One region of the Shewanella scandinavica genome, then DNA from elsewhere that is predicted to be linked to it. Evidence: predicted binding sites of a transcription regulator. Region 1 holds the regulator's gene; each other region holds the start of a gene.
The links. The regulator sigma-54, encoded in region 1, starts transcription at its own class of promoters, with help from an activator protein. The targets are predictions, from matches to a motif close to GTTGGCACGNNNNTNGNNT.
Positions count from the first base shown of each region.

Region 2: the regulator sigma-54 is predicted to act here: its motif matches at 2,216-2,234, upstream of Q4Q50_RS05685 (DUF3192 domain-containing protein).
Region 3: the regulator sigma-54 is predicted to act here: its motif matches at 1,792-1,810, upstream of Q4Q50_RS06205 (YggN family protein).

Region 1 is NZ_JAUOES010000018.1:6,684-11,280, reverse strand. Features, by position in the region: gene Q4Q50_RS15085 (KpsF/GutQ family sugar-phosphate isomerase) at 1-254, shown strand, start outside; gene kdsC (3-deoxy-manno-octulosonate-8-phosphatase KdsC) at 254-805, shown strand; gene lptC (LPS export ABC transporter periplasmic protein LptC) at 802-1,362, shown strand; gene lptA (lipopolysaccharide transport periplasmic protein LptA) at 1,349-1,903, shown strand; gene lptB (LPS export ABC transporter ATP-binding protein) at 1,900-2,631, shown strand; gene Q4Q50_RS15060 (RNA polymerase factor sigma-54) at 2,739-4,217, shown strand; gene hpf (ribosome hibernation promoting factor) at 4,246-4,533, shown strand; gene ptsN (PTS IIA-like nitrogen regulatory protein PtsN) at 4,536-4,597, shown strand, end outside.
Region 2 is NZ_JAUOES010000005.1:126,461-131,057, reverse strand. Features, by position in the region: gene queF (NADPH-dependent 7-cyano-7-deazaguanine reductase QueF) at 1-105, opposite strand, end outside; gene syd (SecY-interacting protein) at 165-815, shown strand; gene Q4Q50_RS05695 (Zn-ribbon-containing protein) at 970-1,743, opposite strand; gene Q4Q50_RS05690 (hypothetical protein) at 1,743-2,126, opposite strand; gene Q4Q50_RS05685 (DUF3192 domain-containing protein) at 2,292-2,699, shown strand; gene Q4Q50_RS05680 (DUF2789 domain-containing protein) at 2,711-2,944, opposite strand; gene Q4Q50_RS05675 (GNAT family N-acetyltransferase) at 3,093-3,740, shown strand; gene Q4Q50_RS05670 (Mpo1-like protein) at 3,724-4,029, shown strand.
Region 3 is NZ_JAUOES010000005.1:248,294-252,890, forward strand. Features, by position in the region: gene Q4Q50_RS06200 (LysR family transcriptional regulator) at 1-465, opposite strand, end outside; gene Q4Q50_RS06205 (YggN family protein) at 915-1,736, opposite strand; gene glsB (glutaminase B) at 1,919-2,833, opposite strand; gene Q4Q50_RS06215 (YggL family protein) at 2,833-3,159, opposite strand; gene trmB (tRNA (guanosine(46)-N7)-methyltransferase TrmB) at 3,213-3,929, opposite strand; gene mutY (A/G-specific adenine glycosylase) at 4,129-4,597, shown strand, end outside.

The sequences.
Region 1 (4,597 bases):
AGCGCAAGCTGGTTGGTATCTTCACCGATGGTGATTTACGCCGCGTTATCGATGCCGAAGTGAATCTACGTACTACGCCCATCGCCGATGTGATGACCCGTAACTGCGTGACCATCACCGACGGTGTGTTGGCCGCCCAAGCTCTGCAAGTGATGGACTCAAAAAACATCAACGGATTAATTGTTATCGATAAAGACCGCCATCCAATCGGCGCTCTTAACATGCTAGACATGGTTAAAGCAGGAGTCATTTAATGCCACAGCAAGGATTTTACGGCCCAATCAGTGATGATGTGTGGCAACGCGCGCAAAAGATTAAACTGTTGATCTGTGACGTCGACGGGGTGTTTTCCGACGGTCGTATTTACCTAAGCAATAGCGGCGAAGAGCTAAAAGCCTTCCACACCCGCGACGGCTATGGCGTGCGCTCGATACTCACCAGCGGTTTTAATCTTGCGGTGATTACTGGACGTCAATCCAAAATCGTTGAAAACCGTATGACGGCGCTTGGCGTAACCCATATCTACCAAGGCGTAGACAATAAGTTCGAGCCCTATGAAGCATTGCTCGCACTCTATGGCGTTACCCCAGAAGAAGTGGCGTATATCGGTGATGACATTGTCGATCTACCAGTAATGAATGTCGTCGGTTTAGCAGTCAGCGTAGCCGATGGTCATCCCTATGTTCGTCAGCACGCCCACTTTGTGACTACGCTCAATGGCGGCCACGGTGCCTTGCGTGAACTCACAGATCTATTGCTACTCAGTCAAAATAAATTCACTTCGGCCCATGGAATGAGTATATGAGTCGTGTGACACTCGCGATTATCGCTTTTTTTGGAACGGCATTAGTGCTTTATTGGCAAGTGCAGAACAAACACAGCGGTGATACCGATAACAGAGTAAAAGATCAAAATACCCCAGATTTCATCGTTGAAGATCTGCGCAGTGTTGAGTTCAATGAACAAGGGCTAGTCAATAGCCGTGTGACGGCGAAACACATGGAACATTATGATTCAACGAATCAAACTTACTTTACTCAACCTGTTTATCTTGTTTATCCAGACCAAGGTAAAGCACAATGGCAACTCAGAGCAGATCAGGGCAAGCTAAACAAGGAAACGGGCAAGGTTGTATTAGAAAACAATGTTATTATTGATGCCATTAGCCCAGAAGAACCGATCCAGACCTTGTCCACCAGTTATCTGGAACTCGATCTCAATACGATGATAATGACCTCTGACCGCACCATTTACGTCACAGGGAAAGATTTTAATATTCAAGGCCAAGGCCTTTATGCCGACCTCAACGCGCAAGAAGTGCAATTGACCAGTCAGGTAGTAGGAACATATGAAGCAAAATAACGTATTACTTGCCAGCCTAATGCTAATAATGAGCATGAGCGCCTTTGCTAAAGTCGACGACCTGAAACAGGAAGTCAAAATCAAGGCTGTGAGCCAAACGGCAGATATCAAGAACAACCAGATCATCTTCTTTGGTCCGGTTGAAGTCACCCAAGGTTCGATTAAAATCCATGCAGATCAACTGCGTGCATTTTCTGCCGAAGGTGAAAATAGCAAAATTTTAGTGGCCACTGGCAACCCTGCGACGTACAGCCAAGTATTAGACGATGGCCGTCCAGCCTCGGCGAGCGCGAAAGAAATTCGTTACGATATGGCGAGCCGCACCCTGACACTTAAAGGTCTAGCCTCGTTAGATCAAGCAGGCAGCCAAGTGACGGGTAATTTGATCCGCTACAACATCATCCAGCAAAAATTAATTGCCGAGAGTACCGGCAGTGGTGACGATCGCGTGATCACGATTATTCAGCCAGAAAGCTATCAAGATGATGCCAAACCAGACGCGCCAGCAGATAAACCTGTGAAAAAGCAGGACTCTAAATGACCCAAATCACCCTAAGAGCACAAAATCTGGCGAAGAGTTACAAGAGTCGCCAAGTGGTTAAAGACGTCAGTCTGACGGTAAAAACCGGTCAGGTCGTTGGCCTACTCGGCCCGAACGGCGCGGGTAAAACTACCACCTTTTACATGGTCGTCGGTCTGGTTAAAAGCGATAAAGGCCACATTTTTATCGACGATGATGATTTAACCGCAGATCCTATGCACCTGCGCGCCCGCAAAGGCATAGGTTACTTGCCACAGGAAGCCAGTATCTTCCGTAAACTGACCGTCCATGACAACATCATGGCCGTGCTGCAAACGCGTAAAGAATTAAAAAAAGAGCAAAGGGAAGAAGAGCTAGAACATCTGCTTGAAGAGTTCCACATCACCCACATCCGTGACAGCCAAGGCATGTCATTGTCGGGCGGTGAACGTCGCCGTGTCGAAATTGCGCGGGCGTTAGCAGCAAATCCTAAGTTCATTTTGCTCGATGAACCCTTTGCTGGTGTCGATCCGATTTCGGTTATCGACATTAAAAAGATTATCGAACAGCTCAAAAGTCGTGGCCTTGGCGTGTTGATCACAGACCACAATGTCCGTGAGACATTAGATGTGTGTGAACATGCCTATATCGTGAGTCACGGAAACTTGATTGCCGAAGGAACACCCGCAGAGATCTTAGACAATCAGCAAGTTAGGGCTGTGTACTTAGGTGAACAATTCAGGCTATAGTTAATCAAGCGGAGCCAATGCAGGTAATTTATGCCACCATTGGACTCCACTCAAGATGATAACAAGCGACCTCATCCAACAATAATAACGTAGGGATCAGCGGTAACATGAAAGCGTCACTCCAGCTCAAACTGGGTCAACAGTTAACCATGACGCCACAATTACAACAGGCCATACGTCTGTTGCAACTGTCGTCATTAGAACTGCAGCAAGAGATCCAGCAAGCCTTAGATTCTAATCCCCTTCTCGAGCTGGAAGAGGATCAATTCGACGCCACTAAAGACCCTGTAAACCAAACGCTATCCGATACGGATTTCAGTGAATCTAGCACCCTGCCGCCAGAAAAAGACAGCTCCACCATAGACACGGCAGAGTCGCTCACGAAAGAGTCCATGCCCGACGAACTCCCCATGGACACCACATGGGATGAAGTGTTCACCGCCTCCCCTAATTCTGGCCCCGGCGGCAGTCGTGAAGATGATATGCCCTTCCAAGGTGAGACCAGTGAAGGCTTGTATGAGCACTTAGAATGGCAAAAAAACCTCACACCGTTTTCTGAAACTGATTTAGCCATTGCCACCGCCATTATTGATGCCATTGACGATCAGGGCTATCTCACCCAAAGCACTGAAGAAATTCTCGAAGCGATGGGCAATCCTGAAGTTGAGCTTGACGAAGTCGAAGCCGTACTCAAGCGCATTCAACATTTTGATCCCATTGGTGTTGCCGCCCGCGATTTAAGCGAGTGCCTGCTGATCCAACTGTCGCATTTCGCCGCTGACACTCTACACCTCGAAAATGCCCGCATGTTGATCAAAGATCATTTAGATCTGATCGCCGCGCGCGATTTTAGATTGTTGATGCGTAAGACTAAATTAAAAGAGGATGAGTTAAGGGACGGCATCGCGCTTATCCAAACCCTCAATCCCCGCCCAGGTTTATTGATTACGCCCAACGATGACGAATACGTCATCCCAGATGTGTCTGTGTCGAAGAAGAATGGCCGCTGGGTGGTTGAACTTAACCCAGACTGCATGCCAAAAATCAATGTAAATCAACACTATGCATCGATGGCGCGCAGTACTAAAAACCAAGCAGATAGCCAATTTATTCGTGGCCATCTGCAAGAGGCTAAATGGTTTATCAAAAGCCTAGAAAGCCGTAACGACACTTTACTTAAAGTTGCGAATTGCATAGTGCAATATCAGCAAGGTTTCTTCGAATACGGTGAAGAAGCCATGAAACCTATGGTGCTTAACGATATTGCCGAAGCGGTAGAAATGCATGAGTCCACCATCTCACGGGTGACCACCCAAAAATACATGCATACCCCTAAGGGACTTTTTGAACTAAAATACTTCTTCTCTAGCCACGTCGGAACTGACGATGGTGGGGAGTGCTCATCCACAGCAATCAGAGCCTTCATTAAGAAACTGGTTGCAGCGGAAAACCAGAAAAAACCATTAAGCGACAGTAAGATGGCACAACTTCTGGCAGAACAAGGGATCAACGTAGCCCGCAGAACCATTGCGAAGTACCGAGAGGCTATGCTCATTCCGCCTTCTAATCAGCGTAAAAGTTTATAACCTACAGTGGATATCGGAGGACGTTTCTATGCAAATAAACCTGAGTGGACACCATGTCGAAATTACCGAATCGTTACGCGCATATGTAGAAGAAAAGTTTTCAAAACTTGAACGCCATTTCGAACAGATCAATAATGTGCACGTTGTGCTCAATGTCGAGAAAATGCAACAGATTGCCGAAGCGAGAATAAATCTTATCGGTGGTGAAGTTTTTGCAACTTCAGAGCATGCTGACATGTATGCCGCTATAGACGCCCTGATTGACAAGCTTGATCGTCAGGTTATTAAACACAAAGAGAAGTTAACAAAACACTAATAATGGAACTTTGTACCATACTGCGGCCGGAGTGCACTACCTGCGCCACTCCGGGCAGCAAGAA
Region 2 (4,597 bases), on a different contig from region 1:
TTGCAGCAGCGACGCATCATACTCGGCTTGATAGTCTGTGGCTTTACCTAAAGTCAGGCCAACAAGCGCTTGCGCATCACTATAGGGATCGTGATTCTGTGTCATCAATACTGTTTCCATGTCAAAATAGGCGCACATTATACCTGAAATTGGATTGTGCTTAAGTGTCTTGTCTGCCCGCACTCGATAAATTTTTGCAAAACTACCATCAAGCTTACCTAACGAGTTTAGGTGAACTACCGCGTTATTACCCACAGGGTGAGCCTTCTGTGTGTATTCAAGGCGAATTTCATGCTGATCTTGATCAAGCCGTTTCTTGGCAGCCGGTTAAACGCGAAGTCGAAGGCAGTTTTGCCAATGTTGAGCATGCGCTTGAGTTGACTTTATGGCCAGAAATCAATCATTTTTACGGTCAGTATTTTTCTGCACCGTTATTGTTCGACTCAGAATGGGGCACGGGTGAGTTACTGCAAGTGTGGAATGAGGATGATTTTACCTGCCTGCAGCAAAACCTGATCGGTCATCTGATGATGAAGAAAAAGCTCAAGCAGTCACCGACGTGGTTCATTGGCCTATTAGATGAGGGCGATAAAATGCTCACCATCAATAACAGTGATGGCAGCGTGTGGATTGAAATCCCTGGTGAAGTGCAATCAGCGCAATTGGCCTCGAGTTTGACTGCGTTTATCGAAGCAATATCGCCACGGATAGCACCGCCCGTTAAACATGAAGAACTGCCGATGCCTGCATTAGAACATCCTGGGATTTTTGCCAGCTTTAAACGTATGTGGCAAAACCTCTTCGGTAAACGCTAGTTGGCGGGAGCTTGACGCTATCTTGCGGCGAGCTCTCAGCCTTCTACAACGTTTAGCCAGAGTGTGAATGCTCTACCACACTGAGTTTGAGCGTGAACGCTCAACCTAAGCATGGCTTATCTTAGGTTGAGGTCTACAGCGAGATAAGATGATGTTACTGATGATCCCAAGACAGATTCGATACTATGCGGCAAGGCTCGCAGCGAAAGTGGAACATATCCAATAAAGGTTCATCGAGTTTCCAATCATGACTGCCACAACGTGGGCAAGGTCGCGCCATTTCGGAGGCCAAATCTTGGCCGCCGACGCGGTATAAGTAGTAATAGGTCGGAATTTTAGTGAGATATTCGATACGGCCGCGCAAATCCCAACCTCTGCGAAATAAATCACTGTCTGGACTCGATAATTCCTCAAGTGCGGCAAATTCTGCTTTGGTGGCCGCCGCCATTTGTAACTCGTCACAGGCTTGCCATTCGCTCTGCCAACGGATAATGCGTTTGTGATCGCCATTAAAGGTTGCTGGAAGTCGATATAAGGGAATCGGCAGTAGATTATCGCCGCTGCGCAGGGGCGAGCACATGTGTACAAAGCTGGTATACAGCAGTTGCCAGCTCGGTGTGTCGGTATTGCTGACCTCAGAATTAATGTCCTGACCGATAAACTTTTCCCGCGGCGCGAGTAGCTTAGCGTCGGTTAACTCTGCTAATGCTTTTTTGACCCAAGGGCTGTGATATTTATGCGCTAAACTGCTTTTCTCTGGCATCAGTAAACGCACTCTAAACTCACCGTCATTAAAGGCGACCGCAAATTCTCGCCCTAAGATTTGGCCATTAGCTCGATAGGCTTCAAGGAGCTGATTAATGGCTTTTTCGGCGGCAGAGATAGTGGTGTCGGCGAAGCATTCAAAACGCAGTTCAGTGACAAACATTAAGCGGTTTTTCCTTGGGATTCTAATAAGTTGATGCGTTGTTTTAGTTCAAGCAGCTCATTTTTTAATTGCATTATTTCTGCTTTTTGCTGCTCAGCATGACGTTCAAAATATGTCTGTTGTATCTGCAGGCGATCGGCAAGCAGCGCAAGCGTCAAGGTATCGTTAGTTGCAGCGGCTTCGATTGTCGGGCTGATGGCTTGTAACTCGGCTAAACGCTCGCGATCTGCCTTAGGCATAGATTTAAATTGCTGTAAGCCTTGGATCAATATAGGTAAAGGTAGGCTACTACCTAAACGGGTTTTAATTAAGGCAAGGCTCGGTACTTTACCGCAGGCTTCGAGCGAACGTGCGGCCGCTAATACTTGGTCAAGGGGACTCATAATTAGCAAAATTCCTTAATTTGTTGAATTGTTTAAACCAATTTTAAAATAATAATTAATTTTTTTCATTTAAAAACAGTGTGTTGTCTTGTGGCATTTATTTTGCTTATTGTCCAGCCGAAATACCATTTTTTAAGCTTCAATAATAATTACACAGGATGTCACATGATGAACCATAAATTGAATAACAAACTTATCGCCATCACGTTTTTAGGGCTCGCAAGCTTAGGTCTTAGCGGCTGCGTGGTCAATGTCGGTGATGGAGAATCGGGCTGGGATAGCAGCGAATCTTGGGAGAAAGTGCAGGATAAAAATCGCACTAACTTAACCAAACTGAGCTTAGGCATGCCTAAAGACCAAGTGATGATCTTAATGGGCACCGCTGATTTTAGTGAAGCCTATATTCAACAAAGTGCTCAACAAGGTGAAGCCAATAATGAAGTCTTAGTGTTGTTTTATCGTACCCAGCGTAATAATGGCGATGGAAAAACCACTAAGGATGAATGCACGCCTATCGTGCTGAGCAACAATGCCTTAGTGGGTTGGGGTGAAACGGCTTACGGTAAAATCTGAACCAACGAGTCTTATCTTTTACGTAGCTGAGTGTCTAATTGCTCAATGGGCTCAGTCCAGAGGGCATCGGCTTCTAAACCTTCAATGATAAAGCTCTTTTGGGCAGGGGTCCAAAAGAGCGCTTGGCTTAAATGGATGTGATGGTCGATATCATGGGTTGCAATAAATTGCGCTATGGCTTCATCGCTACTGTCTAAACCGAGTTGCTCGAATAAGTGGCTTAAGTCTACTGGCGTAGTATCCATCATTATTTCCTTTTCAGTATAGTGCCTTCGTTTAGAGTAAACGCCTGATTGAAAAATGCAATCTATGATTAAAATTTGCACTTTTCTGTTTCCTTGGTAAATTGATTGTTACTCATAAAAGTGTGAGCTAAGTCAAGGAATACTAATAATGGATAATGAGACCTTGGAAGACTGCCGTGCAGTCTATTTGACCGCGGAAGACTTACGCATTGCCGCTTCTATCCTCTACAACGCTTACCATGATGACCCTTTTTTTGTCGATTCACTTTTTACCTCAGATAAAGCCGCTTACGAGCAAAAACTGCGCGCCGCGATCCGCGAAGAACTCAATACGTTATGGCAACAAAAACAAGCACTCATAGGTTTGTTCGACCATGAAAGACTGGTTGGTTTAGCCTGTGTGGTAACGCAAGAAGTGCCTTTGGGAGAAGGGCGTTACTGGCATTGGCGCTTAAAAATGTTGTTAGGTACGGGCTGGCAATCAACCCAAGCTTTGATGAAAAAAGAGTCCAGTATTGTCGAACTCTTACCCAGTAAGCACTGTGGTATTTTGCAGTTTATTGCCCTTGCACCGAACGAGCAGCATAAAGGACTCGGACATAAGATAGTGCAAGCTGTGGTGAGTTGGTGTGATGAACAGCCGGATTTGGATGGTATTGGCGTGTTTGTCGCTCAGGAGAGCCATCTGCAACTGTTTACTCAGCATGGCTTTGTTTCTTTAGGCGAGCTCAATATCGGCAGTGTCCATGGCCAGTTATTATTCTATTCGGTGCAACAAGATGACTCACTCTTATAAACGGTTCGCCGATTTTTATCCTTTCTATTTATCCCAGCACCAGCACCCGACTTGCCGGCAATTGCACTTTGTTGGCAGTTGTTTAGTCTTGCTGCTGATTGGCATTGCCTTGGTTTCACAAGCCTGGTGGCTATGTTGGTTTATTCCGCTCGTTGGCTACGGTTTTGCGTGGGTGGGACACTTTGTATTTGAGAAGAATCGACCCGCGACATTTCAGTATCCCTTTTACAGTTTGATGGCAGATTGGGTGATGTTTGCTCAGATGATCCGCAGCATTTTTAAGCGTTAAAAAAGCCGCCCGAGTGAGATGCCCATACCCGTGTGAGAGATCGCTTACAAACGCTGTAGGACATAATGTTTTCTTTTTGATTGTTTTTTGTTCTCCTCGGTTTAATTTTCAATTAAATCATTAGTTTGTGTTTATCTTTCTCCTGTTCGGTCGTAATTTCTTTTGTAGTCCGTTCTTTGAGCCGAACAAAAAAGTCATGGTTAACGTAGAATTCACTCATGGCCAAAGCAAATGGATAGCAAGGAAAGCGAAACAGGCCAAAGGGACGCAAGAAGCAACGAATTAAGATTTCATGGTTGAAATCGCTGACGGTAGGAAAACTGTCATTCGCCTAGGATAGGCTAAGGAAAAGCAGGATTGCTTTTCAAGGATGATTAGAGACAGTGAGTCGTATCGTCAGGATGATGAATTTCAGGAAGAATACAGGACACGCTTAAGGATTAAGCATGAACTCGAGACAGGATGTGTCGAGACAAGGATAAAGTATAAGGGTGAACAGCTTGTACTACTCTATGGAAGACAAATTTTTGCAGGATGCAATAGGAAGAAGTCATAGGAAGTGACAGGC
Region 3 (4,597 bases), on a different contig from region 1:
AACCATACCAAGCGGTAATTGCTCCGACATAGTTAACAATAAATCTAAGCCTTCACTCACGACATCTACTTTATGGTCCAGTAAGCTCACTTGTAGCTCAAGCTCAGGATGTTTTGCCATAAAGGATGGCAGCGCAGGAATGATATGCATCACCCCAAAGGACTGGGAAATCCCCACCTTAAGCACGCCGCGGGTCGCATCATTTAAGTTATGCACGCTGGCTATCGCTTGTTCAGCGTCACGCAGCAATTCTTCACCTTGCAGATACAGCAAATGCCCTGCTTCAGTCAGGCTTAAGCTGCGGGTGGTACGTTGGATTAATTGAACACCAAGTCTATGTTCAAGATCGGCGACTTGTGTACTGACCTTAGACTTAGAAATCCCAAGCCTTCTTGCGGCGGCACTAAAACTACCAGCTCTGGCCACATGAGTAAAAATCGCAATAGGTTCTAACAGTTCTAACATGGAAGTCGCCTTAAGCTGTTTACGACAATGATATTAACTTTCGGTGAATAGCAGTGGTTAGCGTAATCATCGCTTAAAAATAACCATAGCATTGATATCTCGCATTAAAGTGATATAACGCAGAGATTTAGACCGAAAAAGTCCACTAAAGTAGGGTGTTATATCTGACTGATATGCCAGCTTTTAATTATATTTTAAGAGTATACCAAATATTCGTCTCTAGACTGTAACATTCCGAACTAAATCGCTGCAAGCCAAGCCTACAAGCCACATCGACTTTATCCTCATAGCTTTCGCCACTAAGAATTAGCCAATAAAAAAGCCCCTAGGCGATAAATTGACTAGGGGCGTAGCATTCAAATTTGACTCATGCACAAGGAGATAGAAGTTATTGCAGTTAAAACCAAGGGCTATTCACAAAAACTATTAGTAAGGACGATTAACAAGAACTATTCACGCAGCTCCTTGGTTGAGTTTTGTGTCAACGCATAAGGCGCGAGTTCTGGTACCTCTTGGCGTAATTGATTTTCAAGCACTAACAGATTTTCAAATCGGTCGCACAAACGGTCAGCTTTAGCTTCCAGTCCCTTAGATTGACTCTCAATTTGTTGCTCAATATCTTGGCCTAAGTTGTCCATTTTTTTGGAGAAGGCATCCATCTTGGCTTCAAAACTATCACCGTCACCCGACATGATTTGGCCACCTATGGTCATCATAATAGTACCGACTGAGTTCTGAACAATTTGCTCCATTTCCTGCTCGAATTCGTCGTTAAAGGTGTTCTGAATCGAGTCCTCCGTCGCGCCGAGATAGAAGCTATCGCCATGACGGTAGGCAACTGAATCAACACGCTTTTGGACGCCTGCCATCATTTCATCGAATTTAGCACCGGCCGCATCGCCCATTAAAGGGGTTAACGCCATGCTCACCGCTTGCGAAGCTAATGCGACGGCCTCGTTCACGACTTCAATCACTTCAGGCACTTGCGTCGACACTTCATCGGCGTATTGAGTCACTAGCTTTTTTTGCTTATCGGTTAAGTTTACTTGTTTGCCTTCAACAAATAACTTATCGACTTCGATGCGATACTTTTCGGTGCCCTTCTCGCTCATGACTAATTTTTTAGGCTCAACCATAACGTCATAATTTAAAGAGACTTCACAACGTTCATCGACTTTAGGCTCTGTTTGCGCTTGCGCCAACTGTAGGCCAGATGTCCCTAAAATCACGCCGGATAAGGCAAATCCAGTTAATAGCTTATTTAATTTCATGTTGTTCGTCCTTTAATCTGAATAATTCGATAAACCTAAACTACTGAATAGCTTATAGCAGGAGACGTGCCAACTTTATAACAATATGATTATGTTGGATTTAGGAAAGTTAGCACTAAAAGGTCATTAGCGAAATTCGCTAACTTTTAGTCTGATAGTGCTAATAAAAACGTGAAGTAAAACTAGAAAATGGAACGACCAAGGCGTTGGCTTAAATGCTCAAGCATGGCAGTGCCAGCAAGCGAATTGCCATTGCCATCGAGTTCTGGCGACCAAACACAAATCGACAGTTCCCCAGGAATAACGGCAATGATGCCACCACCGACACCACTTTTACCAGGCATACCGACACGATAGGCAAACTCGCCCGCTCCATCGTATAGGCCCGAAGTCGCCAACAGGGCATTAAGCTGCCGAGTTTGCACCTGAGAGATAAGCTCAGTCCCAATTATGCTTTTGCCGCGATTAGCCAAGTACAACATGGCTTTAGACAAGTCAGCGCAATTCATCTTTAAGGCGCAGTAATGAAAATAGGTGCGTAGCACAGTATCAACATCGCCTTGAAAATTACCAAAGGACTTCATCAAATAAGCAATCGCCGCATTGCGCGCACTATGCTGATATTCTGAATCTGCCACTTGTTTATCGAAACTGACTTTATCGTTTTGGCTTAGTTGCCTGACTAGCTCGAGCATTCTGTGTTTAGGCGCACCTAAACGACTCTGCAATAAGTCAGCAATCACTAACGCGCCAGCATTGATAAATGGATTACGCGGCTTGCCACGTTCTAACTCGACTTGTACTAAAGAGTTGAATGAATGGCCCGAAGGTTCTTTGCCAACTCGGCTCCAAATTTCGGCCTCTTCATATAAAGTTAACGCTAAGGTTAAGCTGAAAACTTTGGAAATACTTTGAATCGAAAACGGCTCAAGGTAATCGCCCGCACCTAAGGTTTCACCATCAACGGTTGTGACGGCAATGCCTATTTTGCCAGCATCAACGCTGGCCAGTGCGGGGATGTAATCTGCAACCTTTCCTTGGCCGAGCAAGGGTCGAACTTTCTCGACCACTTCCTCAAGTAATGCCAACTCGGGCATTAACCCCACCAAATGTCGTACAGTTCGCTAACTTCAACCTGAGACACTTTTTGGTTCGCCCAGAACGCCTTAACTGCAGCAATATCTTCTTCGGTACATTTGCCGATCGTTTGGGTTGCGATGATGCCTTCCCATTCGATGTGACCGCCGCCATGGAAACCTAACTTACGGGTTTCGATCACTTCATCGATGAATTTATCTACAGTTGCATCGATATCGGCTTCTGATACTGATGCATCAAAAGTCCAAGCCATATCAAAACCTAACTCTTGGAATTCATCAACGCGCATTTTCTTACGTAAACGACGGCTACGATTAGTTGCCATAGTGACTTTCCCCGTTGTGTTAAAAAACTAATTAATCAATTGAAATATCTAGATTAAGCGATACGCTCAAACATCAGATCCCATACACCGTGACCCAATCTATGGCCGCGGGCTTCAAACTTTGTCAGTGGGCGATGATCAGGACGTGGTACCACAGTGCCGTCACTCGACTGGTTTTTATAACCAGGAGCCGCTTGCATCACTTCCAACATATGCTCGCTGTATTCTTCCCAATCGGTTGCCATATGGAACACGCCACCAATTTTTAGCTTGCGGCGGATCAGTTCAGCAAATTCAGCTTGTACGATACGACGCTTATGGTGACGTTTCTTATGCCAAGGATCGGGGAAAAACAATTGCACTCGGGCTAATGAACCGTCAGCAATCGCATGTTCTAATACTTCCATGGCATCATGATGATACACACGTAAATTAGTCACTCCCGCGATGGCGGCATCGCTTAAGCAAGAACCGACACCCGGTTTATGCACTTCAATACCAATAAAATTTTGCTCTGGTGCGTCTTTAGCCATTTGCACTAAAGAGGCGCCCATGCCAAAGCCAATTTCCAGCACAGTATCGGCTTCACGGCCAAAAACGTCGCTCAGAACCAATGGCGTTGGGCTGTAATTTAACCCCATTGTTGGCCACTGGCTTTCAATAGCTTGTGCTTGGCCTTTAGTTAAGCGACCTTCTCTTAGGACAAAGCTTCTGATCTTACGCAGATACTTGCCTTCTTCATTAAATTCAGCGGTAGTGACTTCGCTCATTTTTGCCTCGTCTAGTGGACAGCACCATCATAAAAGAAGGGCATTATCCAAAGTTCAACATACAGTGCAAGCACTAATGGGGCGAAAGTATACCAAGATTATTTGAGAGTGCGAATTTAGCAGTGATTTTCGGCTTTTTAGCCCTTATCCACTTGTCTTTGAGCTTGTCTAAGAAGATAACTGCCGCTACACTGCGCCGATGAAATCTACAGCCTCCTTCGCTACACGTATCGTCTCTTGGTACGACAATCACGGTCGTAAAACTCTCCCTTGGCAGCAAGATAAAACCCCATATAGCGTATGGGTTTCTGAAATCATGCTGCAACAAACTCAGGTTGCGACTGTTATTCCCTATTACCTTAAATTTATGGTGCGTTTTCCCGATGTGTTAGCACTTGCTAACGCGCCAGATGATGAGGTGTTACATCATTGGACCGGCCTTGGGTATTACGCTAGGGCGCGTAATCTGCATAAAGCGGCCAAGATGATCCGCGACGATTATCAGGGATTATTTCCAACGGATTTTGAGCAAGTACTGGCTCTGCCGGGTATTGGTCGCTCGACAGCAGGCGCGGTATTGTCACTGTCTCTTGGCCAGCATCACCCCATTCTCGACGGTAACGTCAAACGCGTGTTAGCACGACACGGCGCTATCGCCGGTTGGCCGG